2 regions of the Variovorax sp. PAMC26660 genome follow, and region 2 is predicted to be linked to the other one. Evidence: riboswitches for the same ligand, from Rfam matches in the RefSeq annotation. Region 2 holds a riboswitch; the other holds the start of a gene.
The links. A riboswitch is a leader RNA that binds a small molecule or an ion and turns the genes downstream of it on or off. The one in region 2 is predicted to bind thiamine pyrophosphate.
Positions count from the first base shown of each region.

Region 1: another riboswitch for thiamine pyrophosphate. It lies ahead of H7F35_RS27840 (purine-cytosine permease family protein); the one in region 2 lies ahead of thiC (phosphomethylpyrimidine synthase ThiC).

Region 1 is NZ_CP060295.1:5,889,214-5,896,841, reverse strand. It holds gene H7F35_RS27845 (adenylate/guanylate cyclase domain-containing protein) at 1-1,744, opposite strand, end outside; TPP riboswitch at 1,913-2,020, shown strand; gene H7F35_RS27840 (purine-cytosine permease family protein) at 2,097-3,431, shown strand; gene thiD (bifunctional hydroxymethylpyrimidine kinase/phosphomethylpyrimidine kinase) at 3,376-4,224, opposite strand; gene H7F35_RS27830 (FAD-dependent oxidoreductase) at 4,365-5,459, shown strand; gene thiS (sulfur carrier protein ThiS) at 5,456-5,659, shown strand; gene H7F35_RS27820 (thiazole synthase) at 5,682-6,497, shown strand; gene H7F35_RS27815 (thiamine phosphate synthase) at 6,494-7,429, shown strand; gene H7F35_RS27810 (TonB-dependent siderophore receptor) at 7,435-7,628, shown strand, end outside.
Region 2 is NZ_CP060295.1:1,694,068-1,701,695, reverse strand. It holds gene iaaH (indoleacetamide hydrolase) at 1-384, shown strand, start outside; gene H7F35_RS08145 (helix-turn-helix transcriptional regulator) at 389-1,141, opposite strand; gene H7F35_RS08140 (hybrid sensor histidine kinase/response regulator) at 1,269-3,086, shown strand; gene H7F35_RS08135 (YchJ family protein) at 3,189-3,623, shown strand; TPP riboswitch at 3,650-3,755, shown strand; gene thiC (phosphomethylpyrimidine synthase ThiC) at 3,848-5,734, shown strand; gene H7F35_RS08125 (HAD family hydrolase) at 5,802-6,494, shown strand; gene H7F35_RS08120 (thioredoxin family protein) at 6,560-6,886, shown strand; gene H7F35_RS08115 (D-2-hydroxyacid dehydrogenase family protein) at 7,000-7,628, shown strand, end outside.

The DNA of each region.
Region 1 (7,628 bases), 3.2 Mb from region 2:
GGCTCGCCACGTTGATCACATCGCCCAGGGCCGTGTACGACAGGCGATCGCTGGAGCCGAGCACACCCGCCACCGCGAGACCCGTGTGGATGCCGATGCGTGTGCGGAACTCGTGCAAGCCCTCGTCGCGCCACTTCTGGTTGAGTTCGTTCATCTCGGCGTGCAGTTCGAGCGACGCGACGCAGGCTTGGTACTCCGCATCCGGCAGGTCTGCCGGCGCCCCCCACAGCACCATGATGCCGTCGCCCATGAACTTGTCGACCACGCCACCGTGCCGTGCGAACACGCCTGTGGCGAGGTTGAAGTACTCGGTCAACTGGCGCATCAGCACATCGGCTTCCATCGATTCCGAAATAGTGGTGAAGCCTTCCACGTCGGTGAACATCGCGGTGATGCGGCGCGGCGCCCCACTGGGCGCGAGCGTGTGGCCATCAGCAATGAGCTGCTTGATCACATCGACCGGCACGAACTTGCTGAAGGCCTTGAGGCTGCGCGCGGAATCGTCCAGCGCCTGGTTGAGGTGCTGGATTTCCAGCACCCGGCTCTTCTCGAGCGGCAGGTCGTCAAGTTCCAGCCGCCCGATGCGGCGGGCGGTGCGCGAGAGGTTTTCGATCGGCGCGGTCACGAGCTTCGACAGGCGCAGCGAAATGAAGAGCGCGATGGCAAGAAAGCTCAACGTGAGCAGCAGCGACCAGAGCACGTTGCGATGCAGGCCGCCGAGCAGCGCGTCTTCGGGCTCCCAGCTCACGAGCCGCCAGCCCGTGCCCGCGATGAGCGATGTCTGCACCCGGTAGCGCGCTCCCTCATGGTCAAGGGTGAAGGCCGTGTCTTCGGTCCAGCCCCGGCTGCCGTTGGCCAGCATGTGCGCGTGCAGCGCGCCGAGCACGCCACCTTGTGGATCTTCCAGCACGCGAACGACGTGGGGCTGGTCGCCACGTGCGATCACGTGGTGGTCGGCGCTCAGCAACGCGCTGTTGCCATGGCCGGTGCCACCGAACAGCCGGACCAGGCTGGAGAGATGGCCCAACGACACGTCGGCGGCCACCACCAGCGTCTGGGGCGCGCCTTCGTCGTCGCGTCGGTGGCTCGGCCGCGCGTGGCTGACGCCGAGTTCCTTCTCCGCTGGCAGCAGGAAAGGTGCGGTCCATACCGCGTGCCGCGCCTTCTCGGCTTGCAGGTATTCGCCGTCCTTCGTCGGGTCGTCGTCACTGCGGAAGGCCTCGATGCGGGTCGTCGCATAGCGCTGCCTCGGGTCGCTGTCGCCGTCTGAATCGGGTGGCTGCTTGTATTCCCACGTCTCGGTGCTGAACGTCGGATCGCGCAGGACCTGCCGCACGGCTGGCACGGGCTGGCGCAGCGCCATCAACTGGTGGCCGTCGTCGCTGGTCACGCCGATGCTGTCGAGCTCGGGCGTCTGCTCCAGCGCGGTCCAGAGCAACTCTGCGGTCTGGTCGCCGTCTTGGCCCGCCGGATGCAGGCTGGGCGTGTGGGCGATGGCGCGCACCAACGCTTCTGTCTTGGCGAGGAAGGCCAGCACGTTGTCCTCGACCCGGTCGTGGTTGACCTTGTGCGCGGACTCACCCACCCTCGACACCAGCCGTTCCGCTGCCCAGTAGCCGAAAGCCACCAGCAGCAGCGATTGCACCAGCGCGACGGCGCAGATGATGGTGCCGACATCGACCCTGAAGCGCCGCATGCGCGTTCGCGAAGTGTTGTCGGAGCCGACCGGCAAAGGCCCTGCCATGTCCGAACGCCTGAAATCATCATCTGCCATACGGTTTCCCTCCCGCGCATTGAAACGCGCCCTTGTTATTGGCCTTGATTTTCTCCCGTTCGCAGCATGGCCATGGCACGCGCGGCGATGCACTTTCCGGCAAGGGATAAAATCCTCCCCGCGCCGCAGTTCGCTGCAGTGCATTGCTAGGGGTGTCGAGCCGGAATCCGTTCCGGGGCTGACTGAGAGAGTCCCTTTGAACCTGACTGAGGTAATCCTCGCGCAGGGAAGCTGGTCCGGCGGCCTGTCGCGTTGTCTCGCGCGACGGCCGAGCCGCTGGAGCCTCGCCCACCTGCCAAACCTTTTGCACTGGAGCAAACGGATGGCACACGACGACAACAACGAATCTTCCCGCGCCAACGAGGCGCTCTCGCCGCTGCCCGCGTCGAAGCGCGTCTTTGGCTGGCATGACCATGCCTCGCTGTGGTTCAGCCTGGGCGTCGGCCTGCTGGTCATGCAGATCGGCGCCTACTTGGTTCCGGCAGTGGGCACGCGCGACGCGGCCATCGCGATCGTGCTGGGCTCCTGCCTCGGCGCCGGCCTGCTGGCCTGGACCGCGCGGCTGGGCTGCGAAAGCGGACTGGCCAGCGCCGGCCTGATGCATGCCACCTACGGCAGCGCCTTCGCGCGCCTGCCGGTGCTGCTCAACATCGTGCAACTGGTGGGTTGGACCACTTTCGAGCTGGTGATCATGCGCGAGGGCACGCAGGCCATCGGCCAACTGGCTTTCGGCCCGTCGCTCGGCTCCTTTTGGGGCGGCGTGCTGACCACGCTGCTGTGGGGCGCGGTGTTGCTGGCGCTGCTTGCGGGATCGATGGTCAAGCTGGTGCGGCGCTTCGTCAGCCGATTCGGCCTGCCGCTGGTGGTGCTGTCGTTGCTGTGGCTCAGTTGGCAGTTCGCGACGCGGCTGCAGGCCAAGGGGCTGGACGCCTTCTGGGCGCGGCCGGGCGACGGCAGCATGGGCATGTTCGGCGCGCTCGACCTGGTGATCGCGATGCCGGTGTCATGGCTGCCGCTGGTGGCCGACTATGCGCGGCACGGCAAGCGCAGCACGGGTGGTCTGGGCAGCGCGTTCAGCGGCACCTGGATCGGCTACGCGCTGGCCAATATCTGGTGCTACGCGCTGGGCGTGATGGTGGTGAGCGTGGCCGAACCGGGCGTCAGCCTCGTCACCGCGCTGCTGCTCGCACAGGGCGGGCTGGTGGCGCTGGGCCTCATCCTCATCGACGAACTCGACAACGCCTATGGCGACGTCTACTCGGGCTCGGTCTCCACCCACAGCCTGCTGCCGCGCTGGAGCGTGCGGCGCTGGGGCCTGCTGCTGGCCACGCTGTGCATTGCACTGGCGCTGGTGCTGCCGATGCACACGCTCGAACCTTTCCTGCTGCTGCTGAGTTCGGTGTTCGTGCCGCTGTACGGCGTGATCCTCGGGCGCCTGGGCAGTGGTCAATCGGTGGTGGCTACCGGCACGCGCCAGGTCGACTTCGGCGCGGCGCTGATCTGGATCGCGGGCATCGCGGCGTACCACGCCCTTGCCAAGTGGGCGCCCCAGTTGGGCTCGGCATTGCCGACGCTGGCCGCGACCTTCGTGCTTGCGTGGCTCAGCCGCCCGTCGCGGGCAGGCGGTACGTCGGCACTGGCGCAAAGCCGTGGTTGAGCGGACCATGGCCCGCGCCGATCTGCACGTTCGCGCCGGCGGCCATCGCGCCGAGGATGTACGTGCGCGCCTTTTCGACCGCCTCGGGCAAGGCCAAGCCCAGTGCCAGGTGCGCCGCGATGGCGGACGACAGCGTGCAGCCGGTGCCATGCAGGTTGCGGCTTGCGATGCGCCTCGAGGCCAGGCGCTTGCGAGCGCCATCGGACTGCAACAGCACGTCGACCACATCGTCGCCCGGCAGATGGCCGCCCTTGAGCAGCACGGCCTTCGCGCCGAGCGCCAGCAGTTCGTCGGCGGCGCCATCGAGCGCATCCACCCCGTCAATGGCATGGCCGATCAGCAACGCAGCCTCGTCGAGATTGGGCGTGACGACCAACGCGCGCGGGAACAGCTCGCGCACCAATACCTGCACGGTCTCCGCGGCGATCAGCCGGTCGCCGCTCGTGGCGACCATGACCGGATCGAGCACCACGTTCTTCAATTGATAGCGGTCGATGGCCCAGGCCACGACCTCCACCACCTCGGGCGTATGCAGCATGCCGAGCTTGACGGCATCGACGCCGATGTCCTCGATCACCGCCTGGATCTGCGCCTTCAGAAAATCGGGCGGCACGCCGTGAATGCCCGACACGCCCAGCGTGTTCTGCGCGGTGAGCGCGGTGATGGCCGTCATGCCGTAGCAGCCGAGGGCCGCGAAGGTCTTGAGATCGGCCTGGATGCCGGCACCGCCGCCGCTGTCGGAACCGGCGATGGAAAGCACGCGTGCGTAGCGCTGGGGAAGTCCTTGGGTCATACGGAAAATTATCGGCGACCTGCCTTGCATTTCTCCCTCCCCTTCCGGGGGAGGGTCGGGGTGGGGGCAAGCGGCGTATCTATTGGGCGCTCTGCCTGCCCCCATCCCAGCCTTCCCCCAGAGGGGGAAGGAGCAAGACCATGAGCCTGCCATTTCAATCAGTCGCCATCCTCGGCGCGGGCCTCATGGGCCGGCTACTGGCGGTTTCGCTGGCGCAGGCTGGCTGCAAGGTCGACCTGTACGAAGCGGGCAGCGCCGACGCCGAGGGTGCGGCCGCGCGCGTGGCCGCAGCCATGCTCGCGCCGCTGGCCGAATCGGCCGTGGCGCCGGTCTCGGTCGTGCGCATGGGGCAGCACGCGCTGTCGCGCTGGCCCGAACTGCTGGCCTCGCTCGCACAGCCCGTGTTCTTCCAGCGCGAAGGCACGCTGGTGCTCTGGCACCGGCAGGATGCGGCCGAAGCCTCGCGGCTTGCGCGGGTGCTCGCCACGACTGGCGCGCAGGTCCCCGAACTCGCGCCGATGCAAACGCTCGACGCGACAGCCATCGCCGCGCTCGAGCCTTCGCTGGGCCAGCGTTTCGCGCAGGGCCTGTTCCTGCCGGGCGAAGGCCAGCTCGACAACCGCGCCCTGCTTGCATCGCTGCTCGCCACCTTGCAGGGCAGCCCGAACGTCGACCTGCACTGGCAATCACCTCGCGCACTGGCGGACTTCTCACCCGGCCAACCGGGCCAGCCCGACTGGGTGATCGACTGCCGCGGCCTGGGCGCCAAGCCCCAGTGGCAGGCGCTGCGCGGCGTGCGCGGCGAGGTGATCCGCGTGCATGCGCCCGAAGTGACGCTGCAGCGCCCCACGCGCCTCGTGCATCCGCGCTATCCGCTCTACATCGCGCCCAAGCCCGGCAACATCTTCGTGATCGGCGCGACGGAGATCGAGTCGGACGACATGTCGCCCGCCAGCGTGCGCTCCACGCTGGAACTGCTGAGCGCCGCCTACGCCGTGCACAGCGGTTTTGCCGAAGCGCGCATCGTGGAGATCGCCACGCAGTGCCGTCCCACGCTGCCCGACAACCTGCCTGCCATTCGCCAGCCGCAGCCGCGCGTGCTGCAGATCAACGGCCTGTACCGCCACGGCTTCATGATCGCGCCCGCCCTGCTCGACGCCACGATGCAGTTGCTCGCGCACGGCCACGCCACGCTTGCGCGCAGCTTCGGCATGGAGACCTCCGACAACGCATGACGATGAACATCCTGATCAACGACAAGCCCTTTGCGCTGCCCGACAGCGCCACGCTCACCGACGCGCTGGCCGCATTGAATGCCACGCCGCCGTTTGCGGTGGCCGTGAACCGCGAGTTCGTGCCGCGCTCGGCCTATGCGGCGCGCACGCTGCAACCCGACGACCGCATCGAGGTGATTCGCCCCGTGACGGGCGGCTGAACGAACGATGGAGACAACACCCATGACGAACAACACAAACGATCCGCTGGTCCTCTACGGCGAGACCTTTCAAAGCCGGCTGCTGCTCGGCACCGCGCGCTACCCATCGCCCGACCTGCTCGAAGCGGCGGTGAAGCGCGCGAAGCCCGCGATGCTGACCGCGTCGCTGCGCCGCCAGACAGCGAATCAGGGCTCGGGCAACAGCGACCTCGGCAACGGCTTCTGGGAGCTGCTGCGCAACCTGGCCGTGCCGGTGCTGCCCAACACCGCCGGCTGCCACAGCGTGCAGGAAGTGGTCGCCACCGCGCAGATGGCGCGCGAGCTGTTCGACACGCCGTGGATCAAGCTCGAATTGATCGGCGACGACTACACGCTGCAGCCCGACACGCTGAATCTTGTCGATGCCGCATCGCAGCTGATCCGCGACGGCTTCAAGGTGCTGCCCTATTGCACGGAAGACCTGGTGCTGTGCCAGCGGCTGGTCGACGTCGGTTGCCAGGCCGTGATGCCCTGGGCCGCGCCCATCGGCACCGGCCGCGGGCCGATCAACCCTTACGCACTGCAAGTGCTGCGCGACCGGCTCAAGGTGCCGATGCTGGTGGATGCGGGCCTCGGTCTTCCTTCGCATGCCTGCCAGGTGATGGAGTGGGGATACGACGGCGTGCTGCTCAACACCGCCGTCGCCCTGGCGCAGGACCCGGTTGCAATGGCAGGCGCTTTCGCCGATGCCGTGCAGGCGGGCCGCACCGCCTGGCGCGCCGGCGCCATGGCTGCGCAGGATGCGGCGCAACCCAGCACGCCGGTGCTCGGCACGCCCTTCTGGCACCACGCGCCATGAGCACCGCCCCAGACGCCCGCGCCATTGCGCACGCCATCGTCGCAGCCCACGGGTTGCGCTTCGGTGCCATCACCTCGGCGCCCGTCAGCGCGCCGAACTTCTCTTCGGACGATGCGGTCTATCGCGGCGCCAAGCAGGCCTGCACAGCCCTTGGCTTCATCGAGATCGATGCGGAATGCCTCGCCCACGCCTGGCGCGCACAAAGCGAGCGGCTGAGCCAATTCGATGCGGCGCTGTGGCCCGACAGCCCTGTTGATTTCGGCCTGCGGCCGTTTCCGCCCGCTGCACGCGACGATGCTTTTCCGCCCTGCCCCGAACGGCTCGGCCTTTACGCTGTGCTGCCCGATGCAGCATGGGTCGGCCGCATGGCGCGCGCCGGCGTGCCAACCGTGCAGTTGCGCTTCAAGTCCGACGACGCGGCAGCCGTCGAACGCGAAGTGCAGGCGGCTGTCGCAGCGGTGCAGGGCACCGGCGCCCTGCTCTTCATCAACGATCACTGGCAAGTGGCCATCGCTGCGGGTGCCTATGGCATTCACCTTGGCCAGGAAGACCTCGATGCGCTCTCGCCTGAAGAGCTGCAGCAGTTGCGCGCTTCCGGCCTGCGCCTGGGTGTCAGCACCCATGGCTACGCCGAGATGGTGCGCGCCGACGCCGTGAGCCCGAGCTATATCGCGATGGGCGCGGTGTACCCGACAACGCTCAAGCGGATGGCGACCGCACCCCAGGGCGTGGCCCGGCTTGCGGCCTATGCGCGCCTGCTGCGCGGCTATCCGCAGGTCGGCATCGGCGGCATCGATGCCGTGCGACTGCCCGAGGTGCTGGCCACCAGCGTCGGCTCGATCGCTGTGGTGCGCGCGCTGGTCGCGGCCGAAGACCCTGAGGCCACGGCCGCGCAATGGATGGCGGCCATGAGCGCCGCTGCAGGCAACTGAACAGAATGAACCAACGCCACCCCTCCCTTTCGTCCATCCAATCGCTCTCACCCGTCTCACGTGCAATTGCCGTTGTGCTTCTGGCAACGGCTTGCAGCGCACACGCGCAACAGGCTTCGCTGCCCGAAGTCACCGTCAATGAAGGCGCTGCTGCACCGCAAGCAGAGATCAGCGGCTTCGGCGACGTGCCGCTGCGCGA
Region 2 (7,628 bases):
CTGCCGGCACCGAATGGCGTGGTCGATGCAAAGCCGGTCTACGACAACGCCATGCGCGTTGCCCGGCCTGCGTTGCAGAAGCTCTACCGCGACACCTTCGCGAAGAACAGGCTCGACGCACTGGTGTTCCCCACAGTGCCGCGTGTGGCGTTGGCGGCCGCACCCGAAGCCAGCAGCCCCGAGAACTTCGGTGCGCTGATCCAGAACACCGACCCGGGCAGCAATGCCGGCATTCCCGGCGTGCAGTTGCCTTCGGGCCTGGGCGCGACCAGCGGCCTGCCGGTGGGGCTGGAGCTGGACGGTCCTGCAGGCAGCGACCGCCAACTGCTGGCCGTGGGCCTGGCCATCGAAGGCGTGCTCGGCCGCCTGCCTGCGCCGAAGTGATGGGTCAGCGCGCTGGCGTGCCCCAGCCCGCCAGCGCCGAGCGGCGCTCGATGCCCAGCTTGTCGAAGATGCGCCGCAGGTAGGTGCGCACCGTGGGCACGCCCACCGCCATGCGCCGCGCGATCTCCTTGTCGGTCAGCCCTTCGCGCACGCAACAGGCGACCTCTTGTTCGCGTGCGCTCAGCAAGGTCCAGGCGGCTTCGCGCCCATCGCGAGGGGAGGGCAGCGCAAGAGCCGCCGTGCGCTGCGCACGTTGCAGCGCGCCCGCGAAGGCCGGCTCGATCAGGTCGAGCAGCGCCTTCTCGTGATCGCCGAAATCGCCGCGTCCCTTGCGGCGCCAGATGCGCAGGTCGCCCAGTGCCCGTTCGCCCTCGAAGGCATGCAGGTTCATGCCCCAGTGCAGTCCGTCGCGCGAGAGAAAGTCGGTGAAGAACGCGGTGCGCATCAACGCGCGCTGCGGCATCACGTCGGTCACGCGCGTGGCGCGGCGGTGCGACTGCAGCACGAAGGTGATCGGGTCATGGTGCTGGTGCCACTGCGCATAGCGATCGAGGTTGGCGGGGTCCATGTTGAGCGCCACGCGCGCGCCGAAGCTGCCGCTGTCCGCATCCCACACGAAGGAGGCGAACTGGTCCGCATGCAGCAGGTCGAGCAGCGCCCAGCCCAGGCGCTCGCGGGTCTCGCGTTCGTCGCGGTCTTGCGCCAGCAGCGTGAAAACGCCACGCAGCGCGTGCTGTTCAGAGCCTGTCAGGTACATCGCCGCCTCGCTCTTTCATGTGCCGGAGTAAGGCTAACGTTTAGCAAGCGCCGCGCCAATGGTGGATGTCCGGGTGGGTACCCCGGCGTCATGCAATACGCGCAAAATCATGGGCCGGCTTCTGCTCATGCCCTCATCCCCTTCCAGCCCCGTCCGCAAGCCCTTCCTGGGAGTGGTCCTGCGGCGCATACGCGACTACTGGGTCGAGTCGCCCAATGCGAATCCGCTGGTCGACCAGAGCCTTGCGCGGGCCTTCGTGATCGATACCTTCGACACGCCGCTGATGGCGGCCACGGTCGCCGCGATCTTCTGGATTACTTTTCTCGTACTCACCGGCGACCCGGGCGCGCTGGTCTGGGGCGTGCTCGTGCACACCTCACAGTGGCAGCGGCACCGCCACCTGCGCCGCTTCGACCCGGCCAGCATCGAGGTTGCCACGGCCGTGCAGACGCGCCGGCGGCTGGAGCTGCGCATGCTGGTGCCGGGGCTGATCTGGGCACTGGCGCCGTGGCTGTTCTTTCCGCACGACAACCTCGCGCTGATCCTGCTGATGTACTTTTTCATCAGCGGCGTTTCCGGCGTCGTCATTGCGGCGCTGGCGCAGTGGTGGCTGGCGGCCGTGTGCTTCAGCGTGCCGATGTTCATGGGCATGGCGCTGCGGCTGGTGGTCGAGCCGGGCAGCGTGCAGCTCATCATGGGCTGCCTGGTGGTCTCGCAGATGTTTGCCGCGCTCTACTACGCGCGCAAGCAGAACCGGCTGATCGTGGGCGCCATCGAGGCTGGCTTCGAGAAGGCGCGGCTGGCCGATGCGCTGGCGCGCCAGCTCGACCACGTCGCGCACCTGGCGGCGCAGCGCGCGCGCATCTTCGCGGCCGCCAACCATGACCTGCGCCAGCCCATGCATGCGCTGGCGATCTTTGTGGACGCCCTCAACACCCGCACCGCGCCCAGTGCCGACAACCTGCGTTTCATGCGCGACAGCGTCGATGCGCTGCGTGGTTCCATCGACGCGCTGCTCGACATCGCGCAGCTCGACGGCGGCGTTGCGCCGGTGCGGCTGGAGCCCTTGTACCTGGACACGGTCTTCGAGTCGCTGCACGGGCGTTTCGGGGCCCTGGCAGACGCCAAGGGGCTGGCACTGCGCGTGCGCCCGACCGAGGCCGTGGTACGGGCCGATGCGCGCATGCTTGCGCGGGTGCTGGGCAACCTGATCGACAACGCCATCAAGTACACGCCGAGCGGCACGGTCTTCGTGTTCGCACGGCGGCTGCAGCATCCGCGCAATGGCGTGCCTGCCTGGCGCATCGAGGTGCGCGACTCGGGCCTGGGCATCGAGGCGCAGCACCAGGAGCAGGTGTTCGAGGAGTTCTTCCAGGTCGACAACCCGGGGCGCGACCGCAGCCGCGGCCTCGGGCTGGGCTTGTCGCTGGTGGCGAGCATGGCGCAGGTCATGGGCTCGCGCATCGAGGTGCGCACCGCGCCGGGCCGTGGCAGCACCTTTTCGCTGGAGCTTGAAGAAGCGGTGGCGTCGCCCGTGGATGCCGACGTCGCCGTGGCCGATGCGCCGGCCGAGCCCGGGGCGGACCTGTCGCCCGTTCGCATCCTGGTGCTCGACGACGAGCAGCCCGTGCGCGAGGCGATGCGCTCGCTGCTGTGCGGCTGGGGCCACGAAGTGGCGCTGGCTTCCAACCCGCGCGAGGCCCTGCAGCACGGCGGTGTGTTCGACCTGATGCTGAGCGACCTGCGACTGGGCAGCGGCCTCTCGGGGCTGGCCGCCGCGCAGGCCCTGCAGGCGGTCGGCAAGGTGCGCAGCGTGGTCATTCTCACGGGTGAAACCGCCCATGCAACGCGGGCCGAAGTCGAGCGCGCGGGCTATGCGCTGATCTACAAGCCTGCGCAGGCACAGGCCCTGCAGGAAGCCATCGCTGGCAGCCGTCGGGCCTAGGGTGAATCGACATTCAACGGCCCCGTTTGAATGTCGATTCACCCTGGCTCCGGGCTTGCCCCATCGGCACCTCGCCCGCGAGGTGTTCCAATAGCGGTCTTCATGAGCGCCATCGATCCCACCACCGGACCTTGCCCCTGCGGTCGCACCGACCGCCGCGACAAGCCCATCGGCTACGCCTTGTGCTGTGGCCGCTACCTCGACGATTTCGAGAACACACCCGCCCCCGACGCCGAATCGCTGATGCGTTCGCGCTATTCGGCCTTCGTGCTGGAGCGGGCCGAATACCTGCTCGCCAGCTGGCATGCGTCGAAACGGCCGGCCTCGATCGAGTTCGAGCCGGGCGTCAAATGGCTGGGGCTGGACATCCGTTCGCGCTCCGTGCTGGACGCGGACCATGCCGAGGTCGAGTTCGTTGCGCGCCAGCGCAGCGCGGCCACGGGCGCCGCCACGCGCCTGCACGAGCGCAGCCGTTTCGTACGGGAAGACGAGCGCTGGTACTACCTCGAAGGCGACCTGCAGCAGCCCCTGGGTTGACGCACCGGGCCGAGGCTCGCACAATCGGCCTCGCTCCGGGGTGCACACAAGTGGTGTGCTGAGATGGCAAAGCAGCCGACCCGCGAACTTGATCCGGGTCATACCGGCGTAAGAAGAGCTGCACTCCCTGACTTCGGTCCGTCCGTCACCCCCCCCTTCCGTGACGGCCCGAAGGCCCACCGAGCGATTGCGGAGCACCCTTTCCCTCAACAAGGAGTGCCCCGATGAATGCCCCCGACAAGTTCACCTCTTTGCTCTCGCTCACGCGCGAGCCCTTTCCCGCGTCCCACAAGTGCCTGATTCCGGGCAGCCGGCCCGACCTGAACGTGCCGGTGCGCGACGTGCTGCTCACCAACGGCGAGACCGTGTCGCTCTACGACACCTCGGGCCCGTACACCGACGCCAAGGTCGAGATCGACGTGCGCCGCGGCCTGCCCGACGTGCGCGGCGCCTGGGTGATCGAGCGCAATGACACCGAAAGTTACGAAGGCCGCTCGCACCAGGCGCTGGACGAAGGCCTGAAGCACGCCCAGGACCACGACGCCCAGCGCCTGGCCGAACTGCGCGCCGGTGCCGCAGCCCTGCAGCGCACGCCGCGCCGCGCCAAGTCGGGCGCCAACGTCACGCAGATGCACTACGCGCGCCGCGGCATCGTCACGCCCGAGATGGAATACGTGGCGCTGCGCGAAAACGGCAAGCGCGAGTGGATGGCCGAATACCTCGCCAATGAAGAGCGCGCCAAGCGCGTGGCCGGCAACCCGATGGGCGCGAGCATTCCGCGCATCATCACGCCCGAGTTCGTGCGCGACGAGGTGGCCCGTGGCCGCGCGATCATCCCGGCCAACATCAACCACCCCGAAGTCGAGCCGATGGCCATCGGCCGCAACTTCAAGGTCAAGATCAACGCCAACATCGGCAATTCGGCCGTCACTTCCAGCATCGAGGAAGAGGTCGAAAAACTCGTGTGGGCGATCCGCTGGGGCGCCGACAACGTGATGGACCTGTCGACCGGCAAGAACATCCACACCACGCGCGACTGGATCGTGCGCAACAGCCCCGTGCCCATCGGCACCGTGCCGATCTACCAGGCGCTGGAGAAGGTGGGCGGCGTGGCCGAAGACCTGACCTGGGAAATCTTCCGCGACACGCTGATCGAGCAGGCGGAGCAAGGCATCGACTACTTCACCATCCACGCCGGCGTGCGCCTGCCGTTCATTCACCTGACGGCCGACCGCATGACGGGCATCGTGTCGCGCGGCGGCTCGATCATGGCCAAGTGGTGCATCGCGCACCACAAGGAGAGCTTTCTCTACGAGCGCTTCGAGGACATCTGCGACATCATGAAGGCGTACGACGTGAGCTTCTCGCTCGGTGACGGGCTGCGTCCCGGCTCCGGCGCGGACGCCAACGACGAAGCGCAATTCGCCGAACTGCGCACCCTGGGCGAGCTGACGAAGATCGCGTGGAAGCACGACGTGCAGACCATGATCGAAGGCCCGGGCCACGTGCCGATGCACATGATCCAGGCCAACATGGACGAGCAGATCAAGCACTGCCACGAGGCGCCGTTCTACACGCTCGGGCCGCTGACCATCGACATCGCGCCGGGCTACGACCACATCTCCAGCGCCATCGGCGCCGCGATGATCGGCTGGGCCGGCACCGCGATGCTGTGCTACGTGACGCCCAAGGAGCATCTGGGCCTGCCCGATCGCGACGACGTGAAGCAGGGGATCATTGCCTACAAGATCGCCGCGCATGCGGCGGACGTGGCCAAGGGGCACCCGGGTGCGCGCTCGCGCGACGACGCATTGAGCAAGGCACGTTTCGAGTTCCGTTGGCAAGACCAGTTCAACCTGGGCCTGGACCCCGACACGGCGCGCGAATTCCACGACGAAACCCTGCCCAAGGATTCGAGCAAGGTGGCGCATTTCTGTTCGATGTGCGGCCCCAAGTTCTGCTCGATGAAGATCACGCAGGAAGTGCGCGAGTACGCGGCCAAAAAGGGCGTGGCCGAGGCTGCGGCCGTGGCGGCGGGCATGGAGGAAAAGTCGAAGGAATTCATGGCCGGCGGTGGCGAGATGTACATCCCGATCCGTTCGGTTTCCTGAGCGGGCGCCCTGGCGGCGCCGGGGTCATTGCTACCATGGGGCCACTCCCCCGAACCTCCCCAGTGCAATGACTCCATTTCCTTTTGCCGCAGTCCTGTTCGACTGCGACGGCGTCCTCGTGGATTCCGAGCCCATCACCAACCGCGTCCTTGCCGAAATGCTGGGCGAGCTGGGCTGGCACATCACGACCGAAGAGTCGATGAACACCTTCACCGGCAAGGCCGTGAAGGACGAGGCCGCGCTCATCGAATCGAAGACCGGTTTCGCGATCACGCCGGAATGGCTCAAGGCGTTCCGGGCTCGCCGCAACGAAGCCCTGGAGCGCGACCTGGTCGCGATTCCCAATGCGCCTGCCGCCATTCGTGAAATCCACACCAGGCTCAAGGGGCGCATCGCCTGCGCTTCGGGCGCCGACCGCCACAAGGTCGAGCTGCAACTGGCCAAGGTCGGGCTGCTCGACTGCTTCCAGGGGCGCATTTTCAGCGGGCACGAAATGCCTCACTCCAAGCCGCATCCCGACGTGTACCTGGCCGCCGCCGAAGCCCTCGGCGTCGACCCGCGCCGTTGCGCCATCGTCGAAGACACGGTCACCGGCACGATGGCGGGCGTGGCTGCGGGCGCCACGGTGTTCGGCTACAGCACCGGCGAATCCGGCCACAGCGGCCCCGGGCCACTGCTGAGCGTGGGCGCGGTGAAGGTGTTCAGCGACATGGCCGAATTGCCCGCGCTGCTATCGGCCTACCGGCTGCAGGCAGCCTGAGTTTCTGGTGCAATGACGCGACCGACGGCCGCGTCGACGACAGACCCGAAACAGGAGCCAGCCCCATGACATCCGAGTACAAGACCGAGCAACCCGACCGCACGGAGATCGACGCCCTCAAGGGCCCTGCCGTCGTGGAGTTCGGCACCAACTGGTGCGGCATCTGCAAGGCCGCGCAGCCGAACATTGCCGAGGCCTTTGCCAAGTACCCGGACATTCCACGCATCAAGGTCGAAGACGGCAGCGGGCGCCCGCTGGGCCGTTCGTTCAACGTGCGGCTGTGGCCCACGCTGGTGTTCATGCGCGACGGCCAGCAGGTCGCGAAGCTGGTGCGTCCCGAAGACAGCCAGTCCATTGCGGACGCGCTGGCGTCGATCTCGCAGCCAGCCTGACGCACGCACATCGCGCGTCGCAGCGCCTGCTGCTTTCATGAAAATCTGGACGCAATTGCTCAGATAAATTCATTTCTCACGGGCGCCTGTCGCGTCCAGAATCCGCGTTCATGATGAACATCGCGGTACTGGACGACTACTTTGACACCTTGCGCACCCTGCCTTGCTTTCGCAAGCTGGATGGTCACCAGGTCGCGGTCTGGAACGACCATGTCGATGGTCTTGATGTGCTCGCGCGCAGGCTCGCCGATGCCGACGCGGTGGTGCTGATCCGCGAGCGCACCGCGCTCAGGGCTGCATTGCTGGAGCGCCTGCCCCGGCTGCGGCTGATCAGCCAGCGCAGCGTGTACCCGCACATCGACATCGAGGCCTGCACGCGGCTCGGCATCGTGGTGTCGTCGGACCTGCATCCGGGCACCCCGTCGTATGCGGCGGCCGAGCTGACCTGGGCCTTGCTGCTGTGCGCGGCCCGGCAGCTTCCCCAGCAGATGGCGTCGCTGCAGCGGGGCGACTGGCAGGCCGGCGTGGGCTCCACGCTTCGTGGCAAGACGCTGGGTATCTATGGCTACGGCCGCATCGGCGCCACCGTGGCGGGTTACGCTGAAGCCTTCAGCATGAAGGTGCTGGTGTGGGCGCGGCCGGATTCGCTGCAGCGTGCCCTTGCGGATGGACGGCAGCCGGCGCCGGACCGTGACGCCTTCTTTCGGGAATGCGATGCCATCTCGCTGCACATGCGGTTGGT